DNA from 2 places in the Paraburkholderia sp. RL17-383-BIF-A genome. Region 1 is predicted to be linked to the other one. Evidence: riboswitches for the same ligand, from Rfam matches in the RefSeq annotation. Region 1 holds a riboswitch; the other holds the start of a gene.
The links. A riboswitch is a leader RNA that binds a small molecule or an ion and turns the genes downstream of it on or off. The one in region 1 is predicted to bind thiamine pyrophosphate.
Positions count from the first base shown of each region.

Region 2: it holds a riboswitch for thiamine pyrophosphate, as region 1 does, so the genes downstream of both, P0D71_RS19530 (FAD-dependent oxidoreductase) here and thiC (phosphomethylpyrimidine synthase ThiC) in region 1, are expected to answer to the same signal.

Region 1 is NZ_JARESR010000002.1:87,369-94,485, reverse strand. It holds gene P0D71_RS02660 (oxidoreductase) at 1-314, shown strand, start outside; gene P0D71_RS02655 (EamA family transporter) at 382-1,311, opposite strand; gene P0D71_RS02650 (GreA/GreB family elongation factor) at 2,258-2,668, shown strand; TPP riboswitch at 2,819-2,937, shown strand; gene thiC (phosphomethylpyrimidine synthase ThiC) at 3,032-4,963, shown strand; gene P0D71_RS02640 (YMGG-like glycine zipper-containing protein) at 5,228-5,440, shown strand; gene P0D71_RS02635 (hypothetical protein) at 5,704-6,195, shown strand; gene P0D71_RS02630 (L-lactate permease) at 6,520-7,117, shown strand, end outside.
Region 2 is NZ_JARESR010000016.1:79,884-87,000, reverse strand. It holds gene mlaE (lipid asymmetry maintenance ABC transporter permease subunit MlaE) at 1-216, opposite strand, end outside; gene P0D71_RS19550 (ABC transporter ATP-binding protein) at 213-1,034, opposite strand; gene thiE (thiamine phosphate synthase) at 1,129-2,232, opposite strand; gene P0D71_RS19540 (thiazole synthase) at 2,229-3,044, opposite strand; gene thiS (sulfur carrier protein ThiS) at 3,091-3,288, opposite strand; gene P0D71_RS19530 (FAD-dependent oxidoreductase) at 3,370-4,500, opposite strand; TPP riboswitch at 4,718-4,842, opposite strand; gene P0D71_RS19525 (ABC transporter ATP-binding protein/permease) at 5,241-6,992, shown strand; gene P0D71_RS19520 (SDR family NAD(P)-dependent oxidoreductase) at 6,989-7,117, shown strand, end outside.

The DNA.
Region 1 (7,117 bases):
AGACTTCCGGCTGGGTGCATCGCGCGACGCTGGCGAGGAACGGCGTGACAATGCTCGGCGGCGTCTCGTATCTGGAAATCGCGGCGCGCGGGCTGAAGATCGCGCATGAAGGCGTCGAGGAATGGCTCGACGTGGATACGATCGTGGTGTGCGCGGGGCAGGAATCGCTGCGCGATCTGCACCCGCAGGCAGCGGGTGAAGCGAATCAGGCCGGCGGCCCGCGTTATCACGTGATCGGCGGGGCGAAAGTCGCCACTGAACTGGACGCGAAACGCGCGATTCGCGAAGGCGCGGAAGTGGCCGCGGCGCTCTAATAGCGGGCCGCCGCCCCGGCACAATGAGACTCACAAGGGGCAACCCCAACGCAAGCCCGCTCCAGGCTCAGGCGAGCCCCTTCTTCCGGTAGTCGAACCAGAACGACAGTCCCACGCTCGCCAGAATCACGACCGTCGCGATCACCGTGGAGCGGGTGACCGGCTCGCCGAGCAGCAGCGCACCCAGCGCCACGGCCACCACCGGGTTCACGTACATGCAACTGCTGGCGATGATCGGGCTGGTATGCCGGATCAGAAAACCATATGCGACGTAGGCGGCCATCGTGCCGATCAGCATCAGGTAGATGAACGCCAGCACCGGCATAACATGCACCTCGAGCATCCGCTCGCCGGAGACCCACGCGACCAGCGTGGACATCGCGCCGCCCAGACCGATTTGCAGCGACGTCGAGAGAAACAGGTCCGAGGGCAGTTTCAGACGCCCGGCCAGATGCGCGCCGCCCGCCCAGAAAAGCGCACCGCACAGAATCGCCAGGCTGCCGCCCGCAGAGCCCGGCGCACTATCGCCATGGCTGAGAATCGCGATGCCGACCAGACCGAGGCCGACAGCGAACCACTCGCCCCGGCCAATCTTGCGCCCCGCCACGGCCGCGATCACCGTCGCGAACAGCGGCACGGTGGCGACCATCACCGCCGCGGTGCCGGTGCCGACGGTGCGCATCCCGTAGGCGAGCATGCCGCTCGACAAACCGACCAGCATGGTGCCCACCAGCCCGGCATTACGGATTTCGGCGGCGCTCGGCCAGACCGGATTGCGGCGCGCCGCAAAAATAAAGAGGCCTACACCGGCGAACAGATTGCGCAGCCCCGAGAGAAGCAATGGAGGAAACGAACCCAGCGCGACGTGCACGGCAAGATAGGTCGAGCCCCACACGACATAGACGACGGCGAGCGCGAGCGCGAGCTGGCCATTGCGGGACTGCGGCAAACGGAGCGAAAAACCACGCGGAAAACGGCTTGGGAGTTGCAGCGACATGCGTTCAACCCGCCCATGCCGCTCGAGGTGCGGCGCCCCCGCTGGAGACCCTGAGGCGGGATGGCGGACACCGCATCGGCGATACGGTCTGACGGGCGAGGCTGGCGGACATGTTGGTGGAGCGGAAGGACGATAGATGGCCAATGAGCCACAACGCCGCGGCGGCCGAAGAAATCGGGCCACGGCGAACACGCGCCAAATAGTGGGCGCGCACGGCATTATGCAGTAAGCGCCCACCGCGTCGCTTGAAAGAATCGTAACTTTTTGGCGTACTTGCAACAAAAACGCCGCGGACGTTCCCCCCCGTATTTGCCACGTCGACGCCACAGAACGCGTTGAATGCACAAGGCATAGCGATCTGTGTTTCGGCATGAGCCGCCGTGCGTTGCTGCGGATCACTGAGTGGTCGAGCCTCACGCCGCCTGGTTGAGTGGACGCTCAAGCAAGGTCGGCGATGATTCGGCCTCCGTAACTTTCGGACAGGCGACGGACTGGCTTGAATACGGCCCGCGCGCTTTGCCAACGGCTGTCGGCCGATAGCGCATGGTGAACGACAGTCCTTGGCGGCGAGTCGAGAGACACGCCCCGGCCTTGTGCTACAGTCGATAGAGATTAGCCCCGTGCTAACATTCAGCTTTCGATCGCACCGCGTGCAACTGTATCGTGGCGCCCGCTTCCCCCTCTTTCGCTACCCACCGGCCACCTCGATGCGCTTTCCGACTTCCCGTGCCCACTTCCGCTTGCGCCCTCGCCGCGCAACCGGCTGCGCGCGCGCGGAATTCATGCCGCGTCGCGCCGGCGGGCCGTCCCGAACGCTCCCGCTCCACGCCGCCCGGCGCCCGATTTAACGCTGCTCGCTCCATTGCCTGAGCCGCGTTGTCGGGCTCCGGGCCGATCTCATCCGCACGCTGTTCCCCTACATGCAGATCGAATTGGAGTACCCATCGTGAAAAAGACGAAAACCTGTTACCTCACCGAACTCGACGTCACCCGTCTCGAGAAGCACGCAGCCGCGCCCGGCGCCGACGCGCGTTTGCAAGACATGCTCGACGACGTCCTGGAGCGCGCCGTGATCGTCGACTCGCACGAGATTCCGGCCAATATCGTCACGATGAATTCGCAAGCCACGCTGGTCGACGAAACCAGCGGCGAGCACATGACCTGGACCGTGGTCTATCCGCCGAACGCGGACTTCGCGCATGGCCGCCTGAACGTGTTCTCCCCCGCCGGCCTCGCCTTGCTCGGCGCCAAACGCGGCGAGCGCATCCGCTTCACGCCGCCGAGCGGCACGGAGAAAGTGCTGAAGCTCGAAAAGATCCTCTTTCAACCCGAAGCCGCCGACAATTTCACGCTGTAAGCACAGCGCAACGGCGTAGCAACGCGTGTTGCGCCGCTTCATGACAGCCCCCTGAATACGGCAATGCCGCGTGGCTTGCCGCTGCGATATCCGCCATCCGATGTTCGAAGACGGGTTGCCAAGCAGCGGGCGGCCGGTGTATCGTGTGCGCTGCTAACGCGGGGGTCCTGCGCTGCACGGAGGTTGGAGGTCCGTGCAGCGCGGGTGAGAAATACCCTTTGAACCTGATCTGGATAATGCCAGCGCAGGGAAGCGTGCGGAATTCGCACTCCAGCTCCATGGCCTCATCTCTCGCGATTTCCGACAACTTCCGTCTCGTCTCCTGCTTAGCCGCCCCACATAGCTTTGCTCAGGAGATACTGCATGAACGCCAACCCGAAGTTCCTTTCCGCCGACGCTCACGTCGATGAAGCCGCCGTCGCGCCGCTGCCAAATTCCCGCAAGGTCTACGTGACCGGCTCGCGTGCCGATATCCGCGTGCCGATGCGCGAAATCTCGCAGGCCGACACGCCCGACAGTTTCGGCGGCGAAAAGAATCCGCCGGTCTATGTCTACGACACGTCGGGCCCGTACTCGGACCCGGAAGCCAAAATCGATATCCGCGCCGGTCTGCCGGCACTGCGTCAGGCGTGGATCGAAGAGCGCGGCGACACCGAAGCGCTGACGGGCCTGTCGAGCGACTTCAGCCGCGAGCGCGCCGCCGACACGGCGACCGCCGAGTTGCGCTTCCAGGGCCTGCACCGCACGCCGCGCCGCGCGATCGCCGGCAAGAACGTCTCGCAAATGCACTACGCGAAAAAAGGCATCATCACGCCGGAAATGGAGTACATCGCGATTCGTGAGAACCAGCGCCGCGCCGAGTATCTGGAAAGCCTCAAGACGAGTGGCCCGAACGGCGAAAAGCTCGCCGCGATGATGGGCCGCCAGCATCCGGGTCAGGCATTCGGTGCGAGCGCGTTCGGTCCGAACGGCCTCACCGAAATCACGCCGGAATTCGTGCGCGAAGAAGTGGCGCGCGGCCGCGCGATCATCCCGAACAACATCAATCACCCGGAAAGCGAGCCGATGATCATCGGCCGCAACTTCCTCGTGAAGGTGAATGCCAACATCGGCAACTCGGCGGTGACGTCCTCGATCGGCGAGGAAGTCGACAAGATGACGTGGGCGATCCGCTGGGGCGGCGACACGGTGATGGATCTGTCCACCGGCAAGCACATTCACGAAACGCGCGAGTGGATCATCCGCAATTCGCCGGTGCCGATCGGCACGGTGCCGATCTACCAGGCGCTGGAAAAGGTCAACGGCAAGGCCGAAGACCTGACGTGGGAAATCTTCCGCGACACGCTCATCGAGCAGGCTGAGCAGGGCGTCGACTACTTCACGATTCACGCGGGCGTGCGTCTGCAATACGTGCCGCTCACGGCCAAGCGCATGACCGGCATCGTCTCGCGCGGCGGCTCGATCATGGCCAAGTGGTGTCTCGCTCACCACAAGGAAAGCTTCCTGTACGAGCATTTCGAAGACATCTGCGAAATCATGAAGGCGTATGACGTGGCCTTCTCGCTCGGCGACGGCCTGCGTCCCGGCTCGATCTACGATGCCAACGACGAAGCGCAGCTCGGCGAATTGAAGACGCTCGGCGAACTCACGCAGATCGCGTGGAAGCACGACGTGCAGACCATGATCGAAGGCCCCGGCCATGTGCCGATGCAACTCATCAAGGAGAACATGGACCTGCAACTGGAATGGTGCGACGAAGCGCCGTTCTACACGCTCGGACCGCTGACCACGGACATCGCGCCGGGTTACGACCACATCACCTCGGGCATTGGCGCTGCGATGATCGGCTGGTTCGGCACGGCCATGCTCTGCTACGTGACGCCGAAGGAACACCTCGGCTTGCCGAACAAGGACGACGTCAAGACCGGCATCATCACCTACAAGCTCGCCGCGCATGCCGCCGATCTGGCGAAGGGCCACCCGGGCGCGCAGGTGCGTGACAACGCGCTCTCCAAGGCGCGCTTCGAATTCCGTTGGGAGGACCAGTTCAACCTCGGCCTCGATCCGGACAAGGCGCGCGAATTCCACGACGAAACGCTGCCGAAAGATTCGGCCAAGGTCGCGCATTTCTGCTCGATGTGCGGCCCGCACTTCTGCTCGATGAAAATCACGCAGGACGTCCGCGAGTTCGCCGCGCAACAGGGCGTCACCGACGACGAAGCGTTGAAGAAAGGCATGGAAGTGAAGTCGATCGAGTTCATGAAAAAAGGCGCTGAGATTTATCAGCGGCAGTAAGGTTCGCACGCGGGTCGCGTGTTTTCGCGGTGCAGTCCAAGCCGCCACTCGATCCGCCAATCTCTGCATTGCAGCACCGAAGCCCGCCACTGGCGGGCTTTTGCGTTTGCGGCTTCCGGGCACGCCACGTGCTATCCGGAGGGAAACATTTGATTACGAAACCGACAGTTCGTTGACAAGCGCAAACATCTGGATACGGGCTGCGGCGATAACATCAAATGCAAGGAAGGTGACGTTCCAACTACAACTACCGGAGTCAGCATCATGAAATCGATTCGTCAAATCGGCACGCTCGCGGCCATCGTGGCAGTCGTGGTGAGTCTTTCCGCGTGTGAAGGCATGAGCCGGCAAGGCCGCGATACGGCTATCGGCGCGGGCTTGGGCGGCGCCGCGGGCGCGGCGATCGGCGGCAATGCGCTGTCTACGATCGGTGGCGCAGCGGCGGGTGGCATTATCGGCAATCAGGTCGGGAAGTAAGCGGACGGCAGGTCGTAGCGCGATCCATCACATGACACGCACGAGGGGCGAGCGAAGCTCGACCCTCGGCGAGCTGGACACGTCGCTCATGAGCGCAACGCGCGCGACATGCGTTTTATGCTCGGGTTCATGCAGGTCGCGAATGGCGCTGCAATGAGGTGAAATAAGCCGTTACCGTTTTGCAATCCGGTCGGCGTCGCAGCAGCGTAAGCTGGTACCGTGACGCCCCCAATGGCGGCGTTCGATTCAACCAGGAGCGCGTCATGAAGTCCCGCCTCATCAATTCGGTGTGTGCGATCGGCCAGCGGTTGCCGCTGCGCTTTTCCCGTTCCTCCTTTCCTCGACTCTCACACGCCGGCATGGCGCTTGGCGGCATGGTCTGCGCCCTCACCCTGTCCGGTTGCTACTACCCATACGGTTATTATCCGGCCGGCTATTACCCGTATTACGGCGCCGTGCCCGCGGCGGGTACGCAGCAGGCCGTGCCGATGGGCCAGGACGCTTCATACCCAGCGCAGCAGCAACAGGCTCAGGGTGGTCAGCAGAGCCCGCCTCCCACTTACGCGGTTGCCGCCCCGCCCGTGTATGTGGCGCCCGCGCCGGCCTATCCGGTCTACTATCCGCCGCCGGTCTATCCGGCTTATTACGGCTATCCAGGCTGGTATGGTCCCTCGGTTTCGATCGGCTTCGGTTTTGGTGGCTACTGGGGTGGCCACGGTGGAGGCGGCGGGCACGGCCATGGCCACGGGCACTGACGCGTGCCGGCGCGTTTCGACTCATTGATGGTCTTGCCGTGAACTGCACGGCAGACCCTGCAGCACGCCGCCCCGCCGCGCTTCGCGCGTGCTGCCTCACGCAAGCGCAACGCGGGTTCCCAGTCCTTGCCCGCTTCGCCCGCAGTTTCTTCTTGACGCCGCCCGACTGGGTTCTATGCTTCGGAGAGCCTCACAAAGTACCTGTTTAAATAAGCGATCCGGCCCGGCCCGCACGTGCCGCCGACGCCCATCCGTCCTGCCAGAGCGACGCGTCCGATAAAAATAAGTGCCGCGTCGAGTTCGAACAACAACGAAGGAGACGCGATGTTCCATCAACTACTCACCCCTGTCGGCAATTCGCTATTGCCATCGTTTCTGGTCGCGGCCTTACCGATCATCGTCGTGCTGCTCCTGCTCGGCTGGGCGCGGCGGCCGGCATGGCAGGCGTCGCTCGCGGGCCTGATCGTCGGCTTGATCGTGGCGATCTTTGTCTGGCAGTTTCCGGTGGGACTGGCGGTCGATTCGGTCGTGGCCGGTGCCGTGTTCGCATGCTGGCCGGTCATGTGGATCGTGTTCGCGGCGATCCTGCTGTACAACATCTCGCAGCGCTCAGGGCGCTTCGCGGCCTTTCGCATGTGGATGATCGACAATCTGCCGAACGACCGGCGCGTGGTGCTGGTGGTGATCGGGTTTTCGTTCGGCGCGCTGCTCGAAGGGATTTCCGGTTTCGGCACGCCGGTCGCCATCACCAGTTCGTTGCTGATTCTGCTCGGCTTTCCCACGCTGGAAGCGCTCACCTTCACGCTGATCTTCAATACCGCACCGGTCGCCTTCGGCGCGCTAGGCGTGCCGATCACCGTGCTCGGCGCGGTCACGCACCTGCCGGCCGATTCGCTCGCCAAGATGGTCGGCCGCCAGTTGC
Region 2 (7,117 bases), on a different contig from region 1:
GTAATAGCCCTGAAGACCGAGCACGAAGCCGACGAACAGGCCCGACACGGCAATGATCACCAGCGAATAATTACCCACGAAGTGGATCTGCTTCGTGACAAGACGTGGACGGCGCAACAACGGGAAGAATTCGAGCAGCAGCCGGAAGAAGAAACGCGTGGCATAGCCGGCCGTGCCCAGCCCGTCGAGCACCGAGCGGCCGATCATACTGATCATGGCTGACCTCCGCCGATACCGAAGTCCGCCGCGAGCGGCGTCTTGCTGGGATAGTGAAACTTGAAGGGACCGTCCGGCGCGCCGTCGATGAACTGGCGCACGGTGGGATCGGTCGACTCCCGCAGTTCAGCGGGCGTGCCTTCGGCGTGAACCCCGCCATTGGCGAGAAAGTAGACGTAATCGGCGATCGCGAACGATTCCGGCACGTCGTGCGTGACGAGGATCGACGTGGCACCGAGCGCCTGATTCAGCGCACGGATCAGGTTCGCGGTGATGCCGAGCGAGATCGGATCGAGACCGGCGAACGGCTCGTCGTACATCATCAGTTCGGGATCGAGCGCGATGGCGCGCGCCAGTGCCACACGCCGCGCCATGCCGCCCGAGATCTCCGACGGCAGCAGGTCGCGCGCGCCGCGCAAGCCGACCGCGTTGAGCTTCATCAGCACCAGATCGCGGATCAGTTCTTCGGGAAGGTCGGTGTGCTCACGCAGCGCGAAGGCGACGTTGTCGAACACGGACATGTCGGTGAACAGGGCGCCGAACTGGAACAGCATGCCCATCTTGCGCCGCAGCGCGTAGAGGCCGTCGCGCGTTTGCCGGCCGACGTCCTGGCCGTGGAACAGGATCTCGCCGCGCTGCGCGCGCACGAGGCCGCCGATCAGGCGCAGCACCGTGGTCTTGCCGCAGCCCGAACCGCCCATGACCGCGACCACCTGGCCGCGCTTGAAGCGCAGATTCAGGTTCGACAGGACGAGCCGGTCGCCGTAACCGAAGTCGACGTCGCGCAACTCGAGTAAGGTCTCGGGGGAAGAAGACACGAAACTGACAGTCCTTTTACACGGAAGGCGAATTATAGGGCCACCGTGCAAAAGTTGCCGTGACGCTGCCCCGACCCTTAACCAATTCTCACGATTATTGCGTAAACGCTTGTTGCAGTGCAGAAACGGCCGCCGCCGGATCGGCCGCTTCCGTTACCGCGCGCACCACGGCCGCGCAGCCGACGCCTGTCGCCAGCACGTCGGGCAGCACCTGCAGGTCGATGCCGCCGATCGCCACCAGCGGCACGACGCCGTCGAGCAGTCGCACGTAGCGGGCCAAACGCCGCAGGCCCTGCGGCTCGGTCGGCATGACCTTGGTGGTGGTCGGAAACACCGCGCCCAGTGCAATGTAGCTCGGCCGGAAATGCAGCGCTTTCAGAATTTCGTAGAAACCGTGGGTCGACAGGCCGAGACGCACGCCTCCCGCCGCGAGCGCGGCGAGGTCAGCCGTATGCACGTCTTCCTGACCGAGGTGGACGCCGTACGCGCCGGCTTCGAGCGCGGCCTGCCAGTGGTCGTTGATGAAGACCTGAGCGTCGTACTGGCGGCCAACGGCCACGCAGCGAGCAATTTCGCGCTTCAGTTCGTCGGCGGGTTCGGCGGATTTGCGGCGCAGTTGCACTGTCTTCACGCCAAAGCCCACCACCCGTTCGACCCATTCAGCGGTCGGCAGCACCGGATACAGGCCGAGCCGCTCGGGACAGCGTGCAAAAGCCTGCGGCGGCGCCTCGGGCAAGCCGGCAAGACGCGGGAAGTGGTTGATATCGGCGGGAAAAGCGTCGTCGGCACGAGTTTCGTCGCCGTCGCGCCAGGCCAGCGCCAGGACCAGCGCGTCATGCGGATCGAAACCGCAGTCGAGGAAAGCCGCCAGCGCGGGAATCCAGTCTTCCGCCAGATGGCCTTCCAGGCGGTATTTTTCACCGCCCAGATGCAGCGTGGCCTTTTCCTCGGCGGCTTCGATCACGCCGGCGCCGTGCACCAGCCAGCGCGCCATCTGTTCGCCGTGCTGCTGCGCGTCGGCAATCAAAATCAGGTCGCCGCCGTTCAGTTCCTCCGGCGCGGTCAGACAGATGCGCCACTGCGCATGCGTCGGCGGCCAGTCGCCCAGCCGGGCGCGGATGCGCTCGGCGGCTTCGGTGAGTTCGTCGGCGGGCGGCCAGAAGAGGTCGCGATCCTTCAATGTCAAACTCTGCGTCATGCGGCGCTCCCGTCTTGATGCCAGAACGGCATGCCGACCACCGGCGTGCTCGCGTGCGCGCTTTCGCGCGCGGCCATCGGCCCCGCCAGAAAAGCCTGGCGGCCCGCTTCGACGCCGAGCGCGAAGGCGCGCGCCATTGCGTCGGGGTGCGTGGCCTGTGAGACGGCGGTGTTCAGCAGCACGCCGTCGAAGCCCCATTCCATGACCTGCGCCGCATGCGACGGCACGCCGAGTCCGGCGTCGACGATCAGCGGCACGTCCGGCAGCCGCTCGCGCAACACGCGCAGGCCGTACGGATTGATCACGCCCTTGCCGGTGCCGATCGGCGCGCCCCACGGCATCAGCGCTTCACAACCGGCGTCCAGCAGACGGCGGCCGATCACGAGATCTTCCGTGCAGTACGGCAGCACCTTGAAGCCGTCCTTGACCAGTTGCGCGGCCGCTTCGATCAGGCCGACCGGGTCGGGCTGCAACGTGTAGTCGTCGCCGATCAGTTCGAGCTTGATCCACTCGGTTTCGAAGATTTCGCGCGCCATATGCGCGGTCGTCACCGCCTCGCCGACGGTCAGGCAACCGGCCGTGTTCGGCAGCAGCGGTACGCCGTGGCGCTTGAGGAGGTCGAAGAAGCCCGCTTCCGCGCCGCCTTCGTTCATTTGCCGGCGCAGCGCGACGGTCACCATGCCGGGGAGCGCCGCGTCGATGGAATCGGACAGCGATTGCAGCGACGGATAGCGCGAGGTGCCGAGCAGCACACGGCTCGCGAAGGTCTGGCCGTAGAGCGTGAGCGCGTCGGCAGTTTGGGAGGAGGTCATTTGCATAATCCTTGGTTTCCTGCAATCGGGCATCCCGGCGAGGCGCTCAGCCGCCGGCCACGGGTTGCACGACATCGAGCTTGTCGCCCGCCTGCAGCGCGCGCGCCGCATGCTGGGTGCGCGCCACGAAATCGCCGTTCAGCGCGACCGCGAACGGCGGACGTGCGCCGTACGCGGCGAGCGCGTCGGCGACAGTCGCGCCTTCGGGTAGCGACAACGGCTTCTGATTGATATGAATGTCCATGGTGTTCGAATACGGTTCAATCGATGGCGAAAGCGGCATGGTATGCGGCGCTCGTTTGGGTGTGGACCACTTGCGCAACGCTCATGCCGGCTCCCGCGCGGCGTCCAGTTGAAAGAGCTCGCTCCAGCGCGCATCGCGCTGCCAGTCGGCGAAAGCATCGGCGTCGCCGATGCGGCCGTCGAGCAGCGCCGCGGCGAAGCGCACGGCTTCGTCGGCGACTTCGGGCACGATCATGTAGCCGTGCCGGTACAGGCCGTTCACGCGCAGCGTCTGCGCGCCATCCCACAGCAAGGCCGGACGGTGGTCCGGCAAAGTTGGGCGGCACTGCGAATTCAGTTCGAGGATGCGTGCCTCGCCGAAGCCGGGATGCACGGAAAACGCCGCGCTCAGCAGTTCGAGCGCCGAGCGCACGCTGACCGGCGACATGTCCTCGCCTTCCACTTCGGTGGCGCCGATCACGTAGAGATCGTCCTGCTTCGGCGCGATATAGAGCGGATAGCGCGGATGCAGCAGCCGCACCGGCCGCGTCAGCTTGATACCGGGCGCATGCACGCGCGCGACTTCGCCGCGAATGCCCCGCAGCGTGGGCAGCACGGGCTTCGCGCCGAGGCCGCGGCAGTCGATCGTGACGCGGGCGGGCGGCAGCGCGTGATCGTCGACCGCCGTATTCCAGTGCGTTTCGACGCCACGTTGCGCGAGGCCCGCGGCCAGCGCGCTCAGCACCTGACGGTTATCCAGCTGGCCTTCATGTGGCAACAGCCAGCCCTGATTGAAACGGCCCGCCAACGCGGGCTCGGCGGCGCCGAGTTGCGCGCCCGACAGCGTGACGAAACCGCCGTCCAGCAATTCAGCCGGCGCATTGGAGCGCACGCGGCGCTCGAACAGCGGTGCTTCGGTGCGGTCGGCGTGATGCCAGACGACCAGCGTGCCATTGCGCTGAAAGAACACCGGCTCGGGCAACTCGGCAAGCACTTGCGGCCATGTATCGAGCGAACTCGCGCCAAGGCGCGTGATGAGCAGCTCGGCACTCGCGGCTTCCGCGAGCGGCGCAAGCATGGCCGCGGCGACCCACGCGGCGGCTTGCGAACCGGCGGCATCGCCTCGCTCATACAGCGCCACGCGATGCCCCTCACCGGCGAGACGCCACGCGACCAGCCGCCCGCACAGGCCACCGCCGAGAACGGCGAAATCGGGTTGCGCAGAACGCGTCATCGTGCGCACTCCCATTCAGGATGGCAAGCAAAGGCAAAGCGGCACGGCGCACCAGCGGCGTGCCGAAGAGCAAAACACATATCTGAAGAATAGGCGGTCATCGAGTCCTTTCCGTACGGCCAACAAAACGCACGTACCCAGGACGAAACCGGCGGGTGAGGCCGGCCGGGCAATGCGCGTTCCAATGACTAACGCCGCCCGGCGGGGAATGGAAGACTGGCTGCTTCCGGAAACTTCCCGCGCCGGTATTACCCGGATCGGGTGCAAAGGGTCTCTCTCAGCCTCGCCGCCGCAGCATGAAAACCATGCCGCCTGTGGCGCGAAGCACCCCTGTTTCGTCGAAGTCCATTAGACCATAAAAGACGCGCCCCCCGCAAACCAGCGCCCCGCCGCGCCGCACGCGGTTTGATCCGGCACCATCTTTCGCTTAATCAATACGGCCTGGGGCGGTGCTCTGGCACAATGCCAGCACAGATGCCGCACGAACGCGGCGCGGCCGGCGCACCAGACGGCCACGCCGCGTTCGCGCGGTATCGGGGCGAGGCCTCGCGGCGCAACTTAATTTTCGCTTAAGGGCTTCGCGCCAGAATCGGACGCTCACCCGCGCGTGCGTTCGTCGAGCACGACGCCCGGGCCTGTACCGCAAACCCGCCGCAGGGCAGCCCGCAGACGGACCTGCCCCGATGGGTCAGCCCCACATGGGTCAGCCCCTAATGGGCCAGCACTACTTCAGGATGCTCATGACACCGAATACCACTGCCAGCCCCGCGCTGCCGCCCGACGAAAAAGTCTCCGCCTGGAGCCTGATCAAACCCTACTGGGTTTCCGAAGAACGAAAAACGGCATGGGGCCTGCTCATCGCGATCATCGTGATGAATCTGCTCGTGGTGTGGATCAACGTGCGCCTGAATCGCTGGAGCGCCGACTTCTACAACGCGCTGCAAACCAAGAACGTGCATGACTTCCCGCACCTGCTGATGGTGTTCTCGGGGCTCGCGTTCGGCTTCATCATCCTCGCGGTGTACGGCCGTTACCTGCGCCAGATGCTCGGCTTTCGCTGGCGCCAGTGGCTGACCACGCGCTACCTGAACGAGTGGTTGAATGACAGCGCGTTCTACCGGATCGAGCGCGACCGCCTCGCCGACAACCCCGACCAGCGGATCAGCGACGACCTGCAATCGTTCGCCACCAGCACCCTTTCACTCACGCTCGACCTGCTCTCCACGGTCGTCACGCTGGTGTCGTTCATCACGATCCTGTGGTCGCTTGCCGGCGCGCTGACCATTTCGCTCGGCGGCATGCCGATCGAGATCCCCGGCTATATGGTGTGGGCGGCGGCACTCTACGCCGTGGTCGGTTCGCTGATCATCCAGAAGGTCGGCCATCCGCTCGTGCCGATCAACTACCAGGCGCAGAAAGTCGAGGCGGATTTCCGTTTCGGCCTGATCCGTCTGCGTGAAAACGCCGAGCAGATCGCCTTCTACAACGGTATGGAAACCGAGAAGAAGAACGCACACTCGCTGTTCGGCCGCATCCGCGACAACTGGTGGCAGGTGATGAAGTACACCAAGCGCCTCACGTTCGTGCTGAGCTTCTACGGCCAGATCGCGATCATCTTTCCGCTGGTGGTCGCCGCGCCCCGCTACTTCGCCGGCGCCTTCACGTTCGGTGTGCTGATGCAGATTTCCAGCGCATTCGGCACCGTCAGCGACTCGTTCTCGTGGTTCATCAACAGTTACGGCACCTTGGTCGAATGGCGCGCCACCGTGAACCGGTTGCGTGAATTCAAGCGCGTCGTGCACGCACCGCGGCTGAAGGAATCGGTCTCGCCGGCAACCGCGCACGGCGGCATCAATCTGCATTTCGTCGACGAAGACCAGCTCTCCACCGAGGGCCTCAAACTCGCCCTGCCTAACGGCAACCCGCTGTCGCGCATTCGCGATGTGGCGATCCGGCCGGGCTCGCGCTGGCTGGTGCGCGGCCCGTCGGGTTCGGGCAAGAGCACGCTGATGCGCGCCCTCGCCGGCCTGTGGCCGTTCGGCGACGGCTCGATCGACGCACCGGTCAACGCGCGCATCATGTTCATCCCGCAGGTCAGCTACATGCCGATCGGCACCCTCAAGGCGGCGCTCGCCTACCCATCCTCCGTGGACACCTACACCGACGACGAATGCCGCGAAGCGCTCGTCGTCTGCCATCTGTCGGAATACGCGGACCGTCTGCAGGAATCGGGGCACTGGACCCGCATTCTCTCGCCGGGCGAGCAACAGCGCCTCGCCGCCGCGCGCGTGTTGCTGCACAAGCCGGACTATCTGTTCCTCGACGAAGCGACCAGCGCGCTCGACGCGGACAACGAGGCGCGCCTGTATCGCCTGTTCACGGAACGGCTGCCGAAGGCGGCGATTGTCAGTGTCGCGCATCGCGAGTCGCTCGCTGCGTTCCACGACGAGACGCTCGACGTCGAGCGCTCGGACGAAGCGATCGCCGCATGAGCGACATAAGCGCCATCGCCGACCTGAACGACGCGGGCAGCGCCGGATTCGAGCGTGTCGCGCTGATCACCGGCGCCGGCTCCGGCATTGGCGCCGCACTGGCCCGACGCATCGCCGCGCCGCGC